4 regions of the Microbacterium sp. AC145 genome follow, and region 3 is predicted to be linked to each of the others. Evidence: predicted binding sites of a transcription regulator. Region 3 holds the regulator's gene; each other region holds the start of a gene.
The links. The regulator LexA, encoded in region 3, represses DNA repair genes until DNA is damaged. The targets are predictions, from matches to a motif close to TCGAACANNTGTTCGA.

Region 1 (3,500 bases), 2.8 Mb from region 3:
CGGGCGTGACGCACTCCGTGGCGAACGCGGGCAGCCTCTTCAACCCGTCGTTCCGGGCATCTGCACCTCGCGATTACGCTCAGGCGCAGGCTCAGGACGCGTTCCGGTACGCACCGTTCTTCCATGCCATGCGCGAGCAGGGTGTGGCGCTTCCGCCCAGTGTCTACGAGGCGTGGTTCCTCACGGCGGCCCACGGCGAGGAAGACCTGCAGCGCATCGAGGCCGCCCTGCCGATCGCAGCGGCTGCGGCAGCTGCGGCTCGCGCCTGAAGGGGCGCGGCTGAGGTCTCGTGCCTGAGGTCTCGTGTCAGGTCTCGCGTGGGAGATCTCGCACATCAGACGAACATCACGCGCGGACGTGGAGTGTCTCGATACCTGCGCCCGAGCGGGCTGAACCAGTCGATGGTTCCGTCGGGAAGCTGATGTGCCGTCCATCGATGCGCATCCGCCATGTCGGGGTGTTTCAGCGCGTGATGCCGGACGCAGAGGTGGGCGAGATTGTGAATCTCGGTCTTCCCTCCCTTGGCGTGGTCGAAGGTGTGATCGATCTGGCACCTATGCGCCGGCATTCTGCATCCGGGGAATCGGCAGTGCTGGTCACGGGCGCGAAGGAACCTCCGCATCGATTCGGTGGGTGAGTAGTTGTCGGTCTCGACGACCATTCCGTGAGGGTCGAGGAACAGGCGTGCCCACCCGCCGTTGCGCCCGGCGAGATCGCGGGCGATGTCGGGGTGGAGCGGGCCGTGGCCGTCAAGCTGGGCTGATCGGTCGTCGCAGCCGGCGAGCGTCGTGGCGGCGACCGTGACCTGGATGCGCGCGACGATGTTGTCGAGCCCTGACCCGTTCGCGGCGCTCGGATCGGAGGCGAGGAGCAGATCGATGAGCAGATCGGCACGCACCTGGTCGATCGTGCGGTCATCCGCGGGGATGTGCTCGTTGACGGGGTCTGTGGTGAACGTGCCGTCGCCGAAGATCGCGTGATCGTCGCGCCCCGCGATGACGGCGCGTGCAAGCTGGGTCAGGCGATCCATGATCGCCGTCGCGAGGTACTCGGGCAGTACGACCGTCAGGACCGCGAGGCCGTCGCCCGCCGCTCGCATCGTGACCGTGCGCTCAGATTTCGCCTGCGCATGACGTTCGTTCGTCGTCGCCCCGGCGAGCACGGCGGCGAGCTCGCGCAGATGCGTGCGGGTGCGAGCGGGCGTCTCGGTCTCGGCGACGATCACGGCGACCGTGTCGTAGAGCGGCAGCACGTCGGCATCCGCCTTTCCGTTGTTGACGGCTTCGCGCACCACGCCCGCGGCCCGCACGATCTCGCGGACGTGCGCGGCGGTGATCGCCCCGCGTCGGAAAGCCTCTCGCACTCCAGGATGGCTCGTCTCGAGGAACCGGGCGTCGGAGAAGGCATACTCGACGCTGCCCTGGGTCATGCGACCCGCCGCCGAATACTCGGAGACCATCGATCGTCGGATCGCGTCGCGGTGGTATGGGTTCTCGTCTTCTTCGGCGGCGCAGAGTCGCAGGCGCTCGGCGAGGAGCGCGGAGGCCTCAGCCTCGAGGGCAGCGATCTGTCGCCGCTTCTCCACCCAGGAATCGAGCAGCATGGAGCGCTGCTCGACGTCGTGTGTGGTGGTCTGCGTCATGCTCCGAGTCTAGTAGATTTGTTCGAATAAACGAGTGGAACATCGGAATGAAGGAAAGCGCGATGGAGAGATCAGACAACGGATCGTTGCCGTCCTGTGAGCAAGAAGCAGACAACTCGCAGGGCGCCGCTGGCAGACTTGAGGCATGGTGACGTTGCTGCTGGACCAGACGCAACTCGAGATCGTGCTCTCGCCGATCGAGCGTGCGGCGAGCTTCCACCGGGACAATCTGCGCATCGCGCGGAGCACGATCACCAAGGTGCAGCTCATCGACGACGCGTGGACCTGGCTACGCGGGGTTCCGAACCCCGGCACGCACATCCCCGGCATCCTGGCGTCGGGCACGTGGAAGGCCGCGGGCAGCGTCGACTTCGTACTGATCCGTCGACGTCGTCCGAGCGTCGTGATCGATCTCGAAGGCGACGAGCAGTATCGCCGACTGATCCTCACCACGAGCCACGGTCTGGCGCTCACGCAGGCACTGCGTCTCGAGGTCTCGCACGAGCCCGCCGATGTCGAGGAGATCGTCGCCACCGCCCCGACGTCGACCTCGAAGGGGCGGCGGCGCCCGGTCATCCGGCCGCGACCGGCCTGATCCGCGCAGAGGACTCTCTTACGCGCAACGCCCTCCGAAGCCTGTCGGCGCGGAGGGCGTTCGCATGGGAGCGGTGGTGCTGGTCAGCTCTCGCGCTGCTCGCCGTCATGGTGGTCGTGGTGCTCGCCCTCGGCGTGGTGCTCGTTGTGCTCGGCCTGCTCGTGGGCCTCGCTCTCGGCGTGCTCGTGGGCCTCGCCCTCGGCGTGCTCGTGCTGCTCACCGGTCTCGTCGCCACCCTCGGCGGACGCTTCTTCTCCGCCTTCGGAATCGCCTTCGCCTTCGCCGAAGGGATACTGTCGGGGCTCGTCGTCGTAGTACGCACGCGCAGCTGCGGCCAGCATCGAGCTGACGGCTGCGGAGCGCGGGTCGTCGTCGTCATCGTCCGCCGGGGTGGGGGACGCGTCGTCGTGGTCGGAAGACTGCGCCGCGACCTCGGTGCCGCCGTCGTCCTGCCCGGCGGTGTGCGGCGCGTCATCATCCGGGTGCAGATCGGAGAAGGTCTCGATGCCCGCATGATCGGCGACCTGTGCATCCTCGGGCTCGGAACCCTGCACAGTGTCGGTGTGCTCGGTTCCGGTGCCGAACAGGATGTCGTCGAAGGACGGCTGGGAAGGGGGCGAAGCGACAGCGAGACCAGCGTCCGATGCCTCGGCATCCGCCGCATCGGCGTCATTCGCATCCTCGGCCGGAACTTCCTCGGCGGGAGCCTCGTCGGCCGGAACTTCGTCCGCCACAGCCTCGTCAGCGACAGCCTCGTCAGCCACAGCCTCTTCAGTCACAGCCTCGGTAGCGACGGCGGCATCGTTCACCACCGGCGGAACGACGTCTGCCGAACCGGGGATCGCGCGCGGTGCATGCTTGCCGCCGCGGACGAGCTCGATGAAGATGTCCTCGAGGGTGGGACCGCGCTGCACCAGCGTGGTCAGGGCGACCCCCGCATCGGCGGCGATCGCGCCGACGGTCCCGGCGTCGCCACCGCGAACGGTGAGGCCGGAGCGCAGCACCTCGACCTCGAAACCCGCTGCGGAGAGCGCGGCGGTGAGGGCCGAGCGGTCTGCCGCGTCGACCACGACGGCGCCGGACGACGGGTCTGCCAGCGTCTCGATGCCGCTGGAGAGCATCAGCTGACCGCGTGACAGCACGAGCACGTTGTCGGCGACCTGTTCGACCTCGCTCAGCACGTGCGAGGAGACGAGGACGGTGCGGCCCTCATCGGCGAGTCGACGCATGAGGAGGCGCATCCACCGGATGCCTTCGGGGTCG
Region 2 (3,500 bases), 670 kb from region 3:
GCAGCCCTCAGACGAACATGACTCGTCGTCGTGGTGGGTCGGTGTAGGTGCGGCCGAGAGGGCTGGTCCAGGTGATGGTGCCGTCGGGTTGTTGGTGCGCTGTCCACCGGTGGCGGTCATCGACGTCGGGGTGTTTGAGCGAGTGGTGTCGCCGGCAGAGGTGGCTGACGTTGTCGGTGCGGGTTCTGCCGCCGCGGGCGTGGTCGTGGGTGTGGTCGATGTCGCAGCGGTGGGTGGGCATGCGGCATCCGGGGAATCGGCAGTGCTGGTCGCGGGCGCGGAGGAAGCGTCGCATGGCCGCGGTGGGCGTGTAGGTGTCGGTCTCGATGATGAGACCGGTGGGGTCGAGGAAGAGGCGGGTCCAGCCGGTGGTGTGTCCGGCGAGGCATCGAGCGATCTCGGGGGCGAGGGGGCCGTGTCCGTCGAGTTCGGCGGGGTGGTCGTCGGCACCGGTCAGAGTGGTGGCGGCGACGGTGACCTGGATGCGGGCCGTGATGTTCTCGAGCCCGGTGCCGTTCTCGGGGCTGGGTGTGGCAGCGAGGAGGAGGTCTGCGAGGACGTCGGCGCGGATCTGATCGATCGTGCGGGTGTCTCCGGCAAGGTGTTCGATGTCGGGGCTGGTCGGGTCGGTCATCGGATCGCGCAGGCCCGCGAGCGGGTCGGTCGTGAACGTGCCCGACTCGCCCACGATGACGTGCGCATCGAAGTACGCCGCGTAGTGCGCATCGTCCGGGGAGAAGTCGTGCAGATCACGGACGTGCTCACCGTCGTCGTCCAGCGGCGACAGGTGGGTTTCTCGTTCGTCGCGGGTGCGGACGATCTCGCGTGCCATCTGGGTGAGCCGGTCGAGGATCCCCTCGGCGACCCATTCCGGCAGCACCGCGGTGAGCAGAGACAGCCCGTCCCCGACCGAACGCACCTGCACGCAGCGTTCCTCGACGGCCTTGCGCTGACGAGCCACCAGAGTCACACCCGCGAGCGTCGCCGCCACCTGCCGCGCATGAGCCCTCGTGCGCGCAGCGGTCTCCCGCTCGGCGAACACGAGCACCGCCGCCTCGTAGAGGGCCATCGTCTCAGGCGCCACGTCTCCGGCGTCGATCGCCTCGCTGACGATCATGCTCGCCCGCACGATCTCCCGCACGTGCCCGACACTGATCGTCCCGGCGGCGAACGCCGCCCTCACCCCGGGCAGAGTGCGGAACAGGGTGCGCGCGTCGGTGAACGCGTACTCGACCGACCCCGTGCTCACGCGACCCGCCGCGGCGTATTCGGCGATCATCGACCGGTCGATCGCGTCACGGTGGAAGGCGTGCTCGGTCACATCGCTCTCGCGGACAGCGATCCGCTGGATGAGCAGCTCGCTCGCCTCGGCCTCGAGCGCCGCGATCCGCCGCCGGACCTCGGTCCAGTCATCGAGCAGGCGACACCGCTCCTCGAGATCGAGGTCGAGATCGGTGCGGTGAGCCATACCCCCAGATTAGAACAAAGATACGAACAATGGCAGGGTCACCCCGCGAAGATACCGGCATCCCCAGATGCTCGACCAAGAAGCCGATCGACGCCGATGACGGCGACCGACCGCACGCGTCTCGCTAGGCTGACCTCGTGACCATCAGGGGGGACCGGACCGGCGGCGTGCGCGCGATCGCCTCGCGCTGGGCGCGGTCCGTCTCCGATCTGCCGCGCTGGATCTGGGTGGCAGCCGCGGCGGTCGCCGCACTGCTCATCGTGGTGATCGCGACCGGCGGACTCGCGCAGGCGTTGACAGAACCGCGCAGCGTCGACGCGGGCGACGAGGTGCGCACGGGCCAGCTGAGCGTCACCGTGCTCGATGCCGAGTTCACGCGCGAGGTCGAATCCGAGTACCTCGACGCGGAAGACGGCGAGGTGCTGCTGGTCATGACCCTCGCGATGGAGAACCTGACGGACCACCCGATCGGCGTCGGCACGACGGCCGATCGCATCGACACGAATCTCGTGAATCACGACGAGCCGCTGCTCGGCCTAGTCGGCGTCGAGCCCACCGACAACGCCGATGTCTGGCGTGCCGACGGATCGGCCGGTCAGGTCTACCTGCAGCCCGGGGTGCCGGACGAGGTCATGATCGCCTGGCCGGTGCCAGAAGACGCGGTGACCGGCGACGCGGTCGCTCTCGATGTGCATGAGGCCGCGATCAGCACGGGCGCCGTGCTCCTCTCGTCCCGTGTCGTGACCTGGCGCGCGGCCGACATCGCCGCGCGCATCGTCATCCCCGTGAGCGGGACGTCGTGAGACGCGCGCTGCCGTGGCTCGTCGGTGCCGCGCTCGTGCTGAGTGCCGGGCTGATGACGGCCGTGACGCCGAGCGACGAAGACGTGGTCGGGCCGATCACCGTGCACGGGCATGCCGGCGAGACCGTCGCGTCGCGGACGATCGTCGCGACCGTGACGGACGCGACCTTCGCCGATGAGGTGGTCGAATCCGCATGGAGCGCTGAGGGCAACTGGCTCGTCATCACGCTCGACGCCTCGGCGGCGACGACGGAGGTCGACGCGGCGATCCAGCTCGCGACCCTCGCCGTCGACGACCGTGTGTTCCAGGCGAGCGAACGTCCGTCGACGTCGCTGCGCGGCACCGCGCTGCGCGTCGGCACCGAGATCACGGGCACGCTGTCCTTCGAGCTGCCGACAGAGCTCGACAGCGGCACCGCCGAGCTGCGGCTCTCCTCGGGGTACTCCACCCCTGAGCTCGACGACCTGGTGGTGATCTCGATCGATCTCGATGATCTCCCCCGGGTCTCGAGCGCCGATCTCGTCGCACCGGGTTGGAGCGACGAATGAGCCGGAACGACCCGAGACGCTGGTGGCGCACCCAGCGAACCGCGCTGATCGCCCTGGCCATCGCGGCGGTCGCCGTGGTCGGCACCTACGTGTGGCTCGACGTGATTCCGAGCATCCGTCAGACGGACCGCGTGATCGAGGCTGATTCCGCCACCGATCCACGCGTCGCCATCTCGGGTCAGGAGCTCTCGCTCGGCTTCGTGGAGTGGGGGGAGTTCGATGCGCCAGAAGGGTCGCGCACGCTGAGCGTCCGCCTGACCGCCAGCGGCGGACCGGATGCCGCGTCGTGCGGCTTCGCCACCCTCATCGAGAAGTCGTCGTCGCGCACCTGGGTGAGCTCGCGGAGGGGACTCGATCTGCCCACGGGCCTCGACGCGAGCTCATGCGCCGCGGAACCCGCGTCGCATCGCATCCTGCTCATCTTCGTGCTGCCGGACGACGCTGAGGGGCCCTTCGTGCTCGACATCGAGGGCGACGACTCCGATCTCGCTCGGTTCACCGTCGTCCCCTGACAGGCTCTCGACCCCTGACAGGCTCTCGACCCCTGACGGGTCGTCGATCCCTGACGGACGTGTGTCGAGCCGGGCTTTCGGCCGCCCGATCACACCGTCGTATGCGGTCGCCACGATCGCCACCCGCAACGGCTCGGCGATCGCCGCGATGCCGACGCTCACGAGCGGG
Region 3 (3,500 bases):
CGAGGGTCGCGGAGATGCGATCGCGCTGCTCGACGATCTCGTCGACCATTCCCAGCATCACATCGGAGTTGCGCAGCGCAGCGACCGCCGCCGCCTGAGTGAGAGCGCTGAGGTGGTACGGCAGGCGCACCAGACGCAGCGCGTCGATGAACGCCGGGTCGGCAGCGAGATAGCCGACCCTGGCGCCCGCGAACGCGAAGGCCTTGCTCATCGTGCGCGACACCGCGAGACGAGGTCGTCCGTCGATCAGGGTCAGCGCGGAGACAGCGTCTCGTGGTGCGAACTCCTGATACGCCTCGTCGACGATCACGATGCCCCGAGACGCCTCATAGACCGCTTCGACGACGTCGAGCCCCAGGGGCGTGCCCGTGGGGTTGTTCGGCGAGCAGAGCAGGATCACGTCGGGATCTGCGTCAGTGACCTGCGCGGCGGCCTCATCCGGTGTGATCGTGTAATCGGGCTGGCGGGTACCGGCGATCCAGCGTGCCCCCGTTCCCTGCGCGATCAGTGGGTACATCGAGTAGGTCGGGGCGAAGCCGAAAGCGGTGCGGCCAGGACCGCCGAACGCCTGCATGATGTGCTGCAGCACCTCGTTCGATCCGTTGCCCGCCCAGATCTGCTCGGGTGCGAGGCCGTGGCCGAGGTAGCGCGCGAATGACTCACGCAGCGTCGTGAACTCCCGGTCGGGATAGCGGTTCACATCGCGCAGCGCGACGGCGATGTCGTCGAGGATGTCGCTTGCCACGGCATCCGGCACGGGATGCGTGTTCTCATTGACATTCAGCGCGATGGGAAGCGGAGCCTGTGGTGCGCCATACGGAGTGAGTCCACGGAGGTCGTCACGAAGGGGCAGGTCGGCGAGTGATGCAGTCACCCTTCCCATGGTAGGCCGCATGGTGACGACGGTCGCTCAGCGTGACGCCCGAGATATGCCGGGACCGCTGATCACTCGGAGAACTGTGCCGGGATGGCCAGCTCGTCGCCGATCTGCAGCGCCGCACCCTGCAGAACGTTGAGCCTGGTGATCTCACCGATGACCTCGCGCGGGTCAGCCTTCGGTGCGACGCTCTCGGCGATCGACCACAGTGTGTCCCCCGGCATCACGGTGACCGTCTCGAAGGAAGCGGTCGCGGCTGCGTCGTTGGAAGCCATTGCGCTGCCACCGCTGAGCGCCCCGAAGGCGATCCCCGCCGCGAGCGGCACCGCAGCCAGAGCCAGCACGACCCGGCGACCGCGCGCCGTCAGCCGAAGGCGGGTCGCCGGCATTGCCGGGGCGATCGCTGCAGTACTGAAGGTGATGGTGCTCATGTCGTGCTCCTCTGCTACTTCCGCACTGGGCGGTGAAGTTGGCGTAGCGTTCGCATTCGCGACTCGGCCGGGAGCCGGGAATGCGAAGCTACGTTCCGAAGGTATCTTCGAATTCGAACATCTGTCAAGAGTTCTTCGAAACCCGCACCGCGAATCAACAGACACGCTCGAACAGATATTCCCCATCCGCGCTTTTCTCGGATACGGTTTCGATAGCAACACCCCATCACGGGCCACCGACATTCGAACCGAGACGCCGGGTCCACACCTGAGGAGCATCATGAGCGACAACGCCGCCACCGAGTCCGAGGCTCCGCGCACCCGTCGCCGGAAGAGCCTGAGTCCCAAGCAGATGGCGATCCTCGAGGTCATCCAGACCTCGATCAGCCGCTACGGCTATCCGCCGAGCATGCGGGAGATCGGCGATGCCGTCGGGCTCAAGTCCCTGTCGAGCGTGACCCATCAGCTCGGTCAGCTCGAACTCAGCGGCTACCTGCGACGCGATCCGGGCAAGACGCGTGCGATGGAGGTGCTCATCGACCTTCCCGGAACGAGTGGCGAGAACCCCGCCGATGTCGCGACCCCCGTCGGCGATGCCGCGCTGGTCCCGCTCGTGGGGCGGATCGCCGCCGGCGTGCCGATCACCGCCGATCAGCAGGTCGAGGAGATCTTCCCGCTCCCCCGCCAGCTCGTCGGCAAGGGCGACCTCTTCATGCTCAAGGTGTCCGGCGAGTCGATGATCGACGCAGCGATCTGCGACGGCGACTGGGTGGTCGTGCGCTCGCAGGGCAGCGCGGAGAACGGCGAGATCGTCGCCGCGATGCTCGATGGCGAGGCGACGGTGAAGGTCCTTCGCCGGCGCGACGGTCACACCTGGTTGCTGCCCCGCAACTCGGCGTTCGAGCCGATCCTCGGCGACGAGGCGGTCATCCTCGGCAAGATCGTCGCCGTGCTGCGCGCAGTCTGATCTCGGTTCCGCGCACAGGGACGCCCTGCCAGGACCGGCGCCGTCACGCAGCGTCCCTTTCGTCATAGGGTCGAAGCATGTCGTCGCCTTTCGGTTCCTGGTCCTCACCGTTCTCCCCGGCATCCGTCGCCGCCTCGTCCCCGCGTATCGACGGTGCGGCATTCGTCGGTGAAGAGATCTGGTGGGGCGAGTCGATTCCGGACGAGCGCGGACGTGTCACGGTGCGCAGTTCGACCGGCGAGATGATGCTCCCCGGTCCGTGGAGCGCGCGGTCTCGGGTGCATGAGTACGGCGGCGGCGCATGGGCAGCGGATGACGAGGGCACCCTGTACTTCGTCGACGGCTCGGATCAGAGGGTCCGGCGGATGCCGCGGGGAGGCCCCCTGCTGCCGCTGACCCCGTCGGGACCGGCCTACGGCGGCCTCCGTCTCGTCGACGGCCGACTGTTCGCGGTTCGCGAGGATCTCGAATCCGAGCCCCACGCGCGGGCGATCGTCGAGATTCCTCTCGACGGATCGGCCGGCGACGACCCCGACCGCCTCCTCACAGTCGTCGAAGGACCGGACTTCTACGCGCATCCTGCACTGTCGCCTGACGGAAGCCGCGTGGCATGGGTCGAGTGGCGAGCTGATCGGATGCCCTGGCAGAGCGCGAGTCTCAGGGTCTCCGACGGTGACGGCACGACGACGCTGCCGACGCGTGCCGCACTGCAACCCGAATGGACCGCTGACGACGAGCTGCACTATGCCGACGACGCCACGGGGCGCTGGACGCTGCACCGACAGGAACTGGACGGGATCACCGCTCGCCGCCCGGCCGAGGCGCTCGTGCTCACCGACCCACCCGCCGACACCGGCTATGGGCTCTGGGTGCTCGGCAACCGCTGGTATCGTCCGCTCGCCGACGGCAGGATCGTCGCGGTCCGCACCGAAGGCCGTGACCGCGTCGTGCTGATCGACGGCGACCGCGACGCACGCACCCTTGCGATCCCGGCAGACGGGCACGTGAGCATCGACGACGTCGTCGGCACGCGGGTGCTGGTATCGGGCAACAGCTCGACGGGTGCGCCCGGCGTGTGGTGCGTCGACGTCGACACGCACTCGACCACCGCAGTGACCGGGGGCGCCCCCTCCGACCCCGCGTGGATGCCACCCGCGTCGACAATCGTCGTGGAGGGCTCGCACGGTCCGGTCCACGCGTTCGTGTACGCGCCTGCGAATCCCGA
Region 4 (3,500 bases), 760 kb from region 3:
CGTGACCGCCGCCTCGGAGGCTCTCGGTGGGTTGATCGCGCGCGGATGGACGCTCGGTGTGGCGGAATCCCTGACGGGCGGTGCCGTCGCGGCCGAGATAGTCTCCGTCCCCGGGGCGTCTGCGGTGTTGCTGGGTGCGGTGGTGGCCTACGCGACCCCCGTGAAGGGCAGTCTGCTCGGGGTCGATGCCGACCTCCTGTCCGCGTATGGTCCGGTGCACCCTGAGGTCGCCCGACAGATGGCCGACGGTGTTCGGCGCGCGGTGAGCGTCGACGGGCGTCCCGCAGACGTCGGGGTAGCGACGACCGGGATCGCCGGACCGGAGTCGCCCGACGGTCAGCCGGTCGGCACGGTGCACATCGCCGTCGTGACGCCGACCGCATCCGTGACCGAGCCCCACACGTTCCCCGGCGATCGTGCAGCGATCCGCGCACAGGCCGCCGACGCAGCGCTCGCTCTGCTCATTCGAGTCGTCAGGGAATAGTCGGGCCATGAGTTCCGTTGTCATCGATGTGCTCACACCGAAAGCACAGCGTGCGAAGGTAGATTTTGTGAAGGTCGGTAGGACTAGACTGGCGATCTCCTTGGGGGAGACCTCGAGAAGACGATCTGGGAGGAGGTTCCGATGATTCTTGTACGACAGGAAATCGGCGATGTGCTGAGGGACTTCCGCCTGCAGAAGGGGCGTACGCTCCGGCAGGTCGCAAGCAAGGCCTCTGTGGCGCTCGGCTACCTCAGCGAGGTGGAGCGGGGCCAGAAAGAGGCATCGAGTGAGATCCTCGCCTCTGTGGCGGATGCACTCGACGTGCCCATCTCGATCATCATGCGCGAAGTCGGAGATCGCATCTCCGTCCTCGAGGGCATCCAGGTGTTCCCAGACGTCGTGCCCGACGATCTGGTCGCCTCGATCGAGCCCGAGCTCACGCTCCACTGATCGGCGAGGTTCCCGCTCTTCATGCGTCGCAGTGAATTCCTCCGCGCCGTCGATGCGGAGTTCGGAGGGCGCGGCTCATCTCTGGTCAGCGATCTCATCCTGACGCAGCTCTCCGGCCGGACGGCCGACGAGGCTCTGGATGCCGGCTACCCGCCGCGCGACATCTGGCTCGCACTGTGTGCTGAGACGGATGTGCCGATCGAGCGCCGTCATGGCGCCGGGCGCCTCGAGCCTCGCAAGAAGTGACTGCCTGACGCGTTCGATGTGTTCGGTATGACGACACGCTGATGCGGCGTGTCGTCGAATATGTGTTCGAAACGGGCGTAGTCTTCTGCACAAGTGGTTCAGAGGTCTCGTCATCCCGAATCTGTGGTTGCCGGCGACGTAATGTCGGTGGCTCCTCGTACGGTGAAGACAAGCCGAACAGCCATACGCCTTGTCGGAGAGTTCCGCCCAACCGGGAGGACCGCGACAGCCTACAGGCGGCACCACGCGAGCATTAGGAGCACGTCATGCCATCACCCGCTGACCGCGAGAAGTCCCTCGAGACCGCACTCGCTCAGATCGATCGTCAGTTCGGAAAGGGCTCGGTCATGCGACTGGGCAGCGACGAGCGCGCACCCGTCGCCGTCATCCCGACCGGCTCCATCGCCCTCGACGTCGCCCTCGGCGTCGGTGGTCTTCCGCGTGGCCGCATCGTCGAGATCTACGGCCCTGAGTCGTCCGGAAAGACGACGCTCACCCTGCACGCCATCGCGAACGCTCAGCGTGCCGGCGGTATCGCCGCGTTCATCGACGCCGAGCACGCGCTCGACCCCGACTACGCGGCCAAGCTCGGAGTCGACATCGACGCGCTTCTGGTCTCGCAGCCCGATACGGGTGAGCAGGCTCTCGAGATCGCGGACATGCTCGTGCGCTCCGGCGCCATCGACCTCATCGTGATCGACTCCGTCGCGGCTCTCGTGCCGCGTGCTGAGATCGAGGGCGAGATGGGTGATTCGCACGTGGGTCTGCAGGCACGACTCATGTCGCAGGCACTGCGAAAGCTGACCGGTGGGCTCAACCAGACCAACACCACGATGATCTTCATCAACCAACTGCGCGAGAAGATCGGTGTGTTCTTCGGATCGCCCGAGACCACCGCCGGTGGCAAGGCGCTGAAGTTCTACGCGTCTGTCCGAATGGACATCCGTCGCATCGAGACGCTGAAGGACGGCACGGACGCGGTCGGAAACCGTACTCGCGTCAAGGTCGTCAAGAACAAGATGGCGCCGCCGTTCAAGCAGGCAGAGTTCGACATCCTGTACGGCGTCGGCATCTCCCGCGAGGGAAGCCTGATCGACTTCGGCGTGGAGCACGGCATCGTCAAGAAGTCGGGGTCCTGGTACACCTACGACGGCGATCAGCTCGGACAGGGAAAGGAGAACGCGCGATCGTTCCTCCTCAAGAACCCGGACGTCGCTTTGGCGATCGAGACACAGATCAAGCAGAAGCTCGGAATCGGCGGCGCCACTGAGGCTCCTGCCGACGAGCTCGCTGAGCGTCGCCCGGCCTGACCATGGTCGATCGTGAAGGCGGGGGCGAGTCCGAGCGGCTCGCTCCCGTCATCCCGCTCTTCGGCGCGCCATCACCGGGCACCGCCGAGGTGCCGGGGGTGCGGCCGCGACCCGGAGCCGGTGACGAGCGCGGGCAGTCCGAGCTCGTCGCCGACGCTGCGGCGTGGCGTTCCACGTGGAGTGGTGGCGCCTCCAGCACGCGAGGAGTCGCTCCGCGGGCGGATTCGTCGAACGCTGCATCCGACGGATCTCCGAGCGACAGGCACCCGGCCCGAGGCGGGACGAAGTCCGCACCACGTCTGCGCGCGCTGCAGATCGAGGACGAGCCTGCGGTCGACGACGATGCACCGAGTCCGGACCAGCTCCGAGAATCAGCGGAAGAGCTGCTCGTTCGCAAGCTGCGCACTCGCTCGCTCTCGATCTCAGAGGCACGTCTTGTGCTCCGAGGATTCGAGAGAGATGGCGCACGACTCGAGACCGCGCAGATCGACGATGTTCTCGATGAGTTCTGTCGGCGCGGATACCTCGATGACCACGTCCTCGCAGAACAGCTGATCAGCGCAGGAGTCGAACGCAAAGGTCAAGGACGAGTGGCATTGTCCCGAGCGCTCGCACAGCGCGGCATCACCCGAGATGTGATCGACTCCGCGCTCTCGGAGCTTCCCGATGATGACGCTGCGCGCGCTCTGGATTTCGCACGAACCAAGGCATCATCGCTGGCTCGCCTCGATCACGACACGGCGCTTCGTCGTCTCGTCGGTCAGCTCGCTCGGCGCGGGTACAACGGGGGCATTGCGATGTCTGCAGCGAAGACGGCTCTCGGCGAGAACACGCGTGGCCGACCGACAGCAGGCGTGCGGTTCATCGAGTCGGACTGACGGTTTCGACGCGGACATCGGGCCAGGGCCGTCGCATCGGCGGTCGCTCGTAGAATGGACCATCATGAGTATTCCGCGCAGTGAACCGACGATCATCACATCGTCGTCAGCAGCAGTCGATCTCGACGGGCG

Region 1: the regulator LexA is predicted to act here: its motif matches at 1,653-1,668, upstream of ACZZZN_RS17450 (HNH endonuclease signature motif containing protein).
Region 2: the regulator LexA is predicted to act here: its motif matches at 1,479-1,494, upstream of ACZZZN_RS00870 (HNH endonuclease signature motif containing protein).
Region 4: the regulator LexA is predicted to act here: its motif matches at 1,235-1,250, upstream of recA (recombinase RecA).

Annotation. Positions count from the first base shown of each region.
Region 1 is NZ_OZ409859.1:3,610,387-3,613,886, forward strand. Features, by position in the region: gene hemL (glutamate-1-semialdehyde 2,1-aminomutase) at 1-269, shown strand, start outside; gene ACZZZN_RS17450 (HNH endonuclease signature motif containing protein) at 335-1,642, opposite strand; gene ACZZZN_RS17455 (hypothetical protein) at 1,788-2,237, shown strand; gene ACZZZN_RS17460 (ATP-binding cassette domain-containing protein) at 2,321-3,500, opposite strand, start outside.
Region 2 is NZ_OZ409859.1:179,263-182,762, reverse strand. Features, by position in the region: gene ACZZZN_RS00870 (HNH endonuclease signature motif containing protein) at 8-1,468, opposite strand; gene ACZZZN_RS00865 (hypothetical protein) at 1,606-2,271, shown strand; gene ACZZZN_RS00860 (hypothetical protein) at 2,268-2,819, shown strand; gene ACZZZN_RS00855 (hypothetical protein) at 3,200-3,500, opposite strand, start outside.
Region 3 is NZ_OZ409859.1:846,293-849,792, reverse strand. Features, by position in the region: gene ACZZZN_RS04135 (histidinol-phosphate transaminase) at 1-874, opposite strand, end outside; gene ACZZZN_RS04130 (LysM peptidoglycan-binding domain-containing protein) at 946-1,308, opposite strand; gene lexA (transcriptional repressor LexA) at 1,589-2,275, shown strand; gene ACZZZN_RS04120 (hypothetical protein) at 2,353-3,500, shown strand, end outside.
Region 4 is NZ_OZ409859.1:1,601,755-1,605,254, reverse strand. Features, by position in the region: gene pgsA (CDP-diacylglycerol--glycerol-3-phosphate 3-phosphatidyltransferase) at 1-5, shown strand, start outside; gene ACZZZN_RS07950 (CinA family protein) at 2-484, shown strand; gene ACZZZN_RS07945 (helix-turn-helix domain-containing protein) at 626-934, shown strand; gene ACZZZN_RS07940 (DUF3046 domain-containing protein) at 956-1,180, shown strand; gene recA (recombinase RecA) at 1,447-2,490, shown strand; gene ACZZZN_RS07930 (regulatory protein RecX) at 2,493-3,368, shown strand; gene miaB (tRNA (N6-isopentenyl adenosine(37)-C2)-methylthiotransferase MiaB) at 3,433-3,500, shown strand, end outside.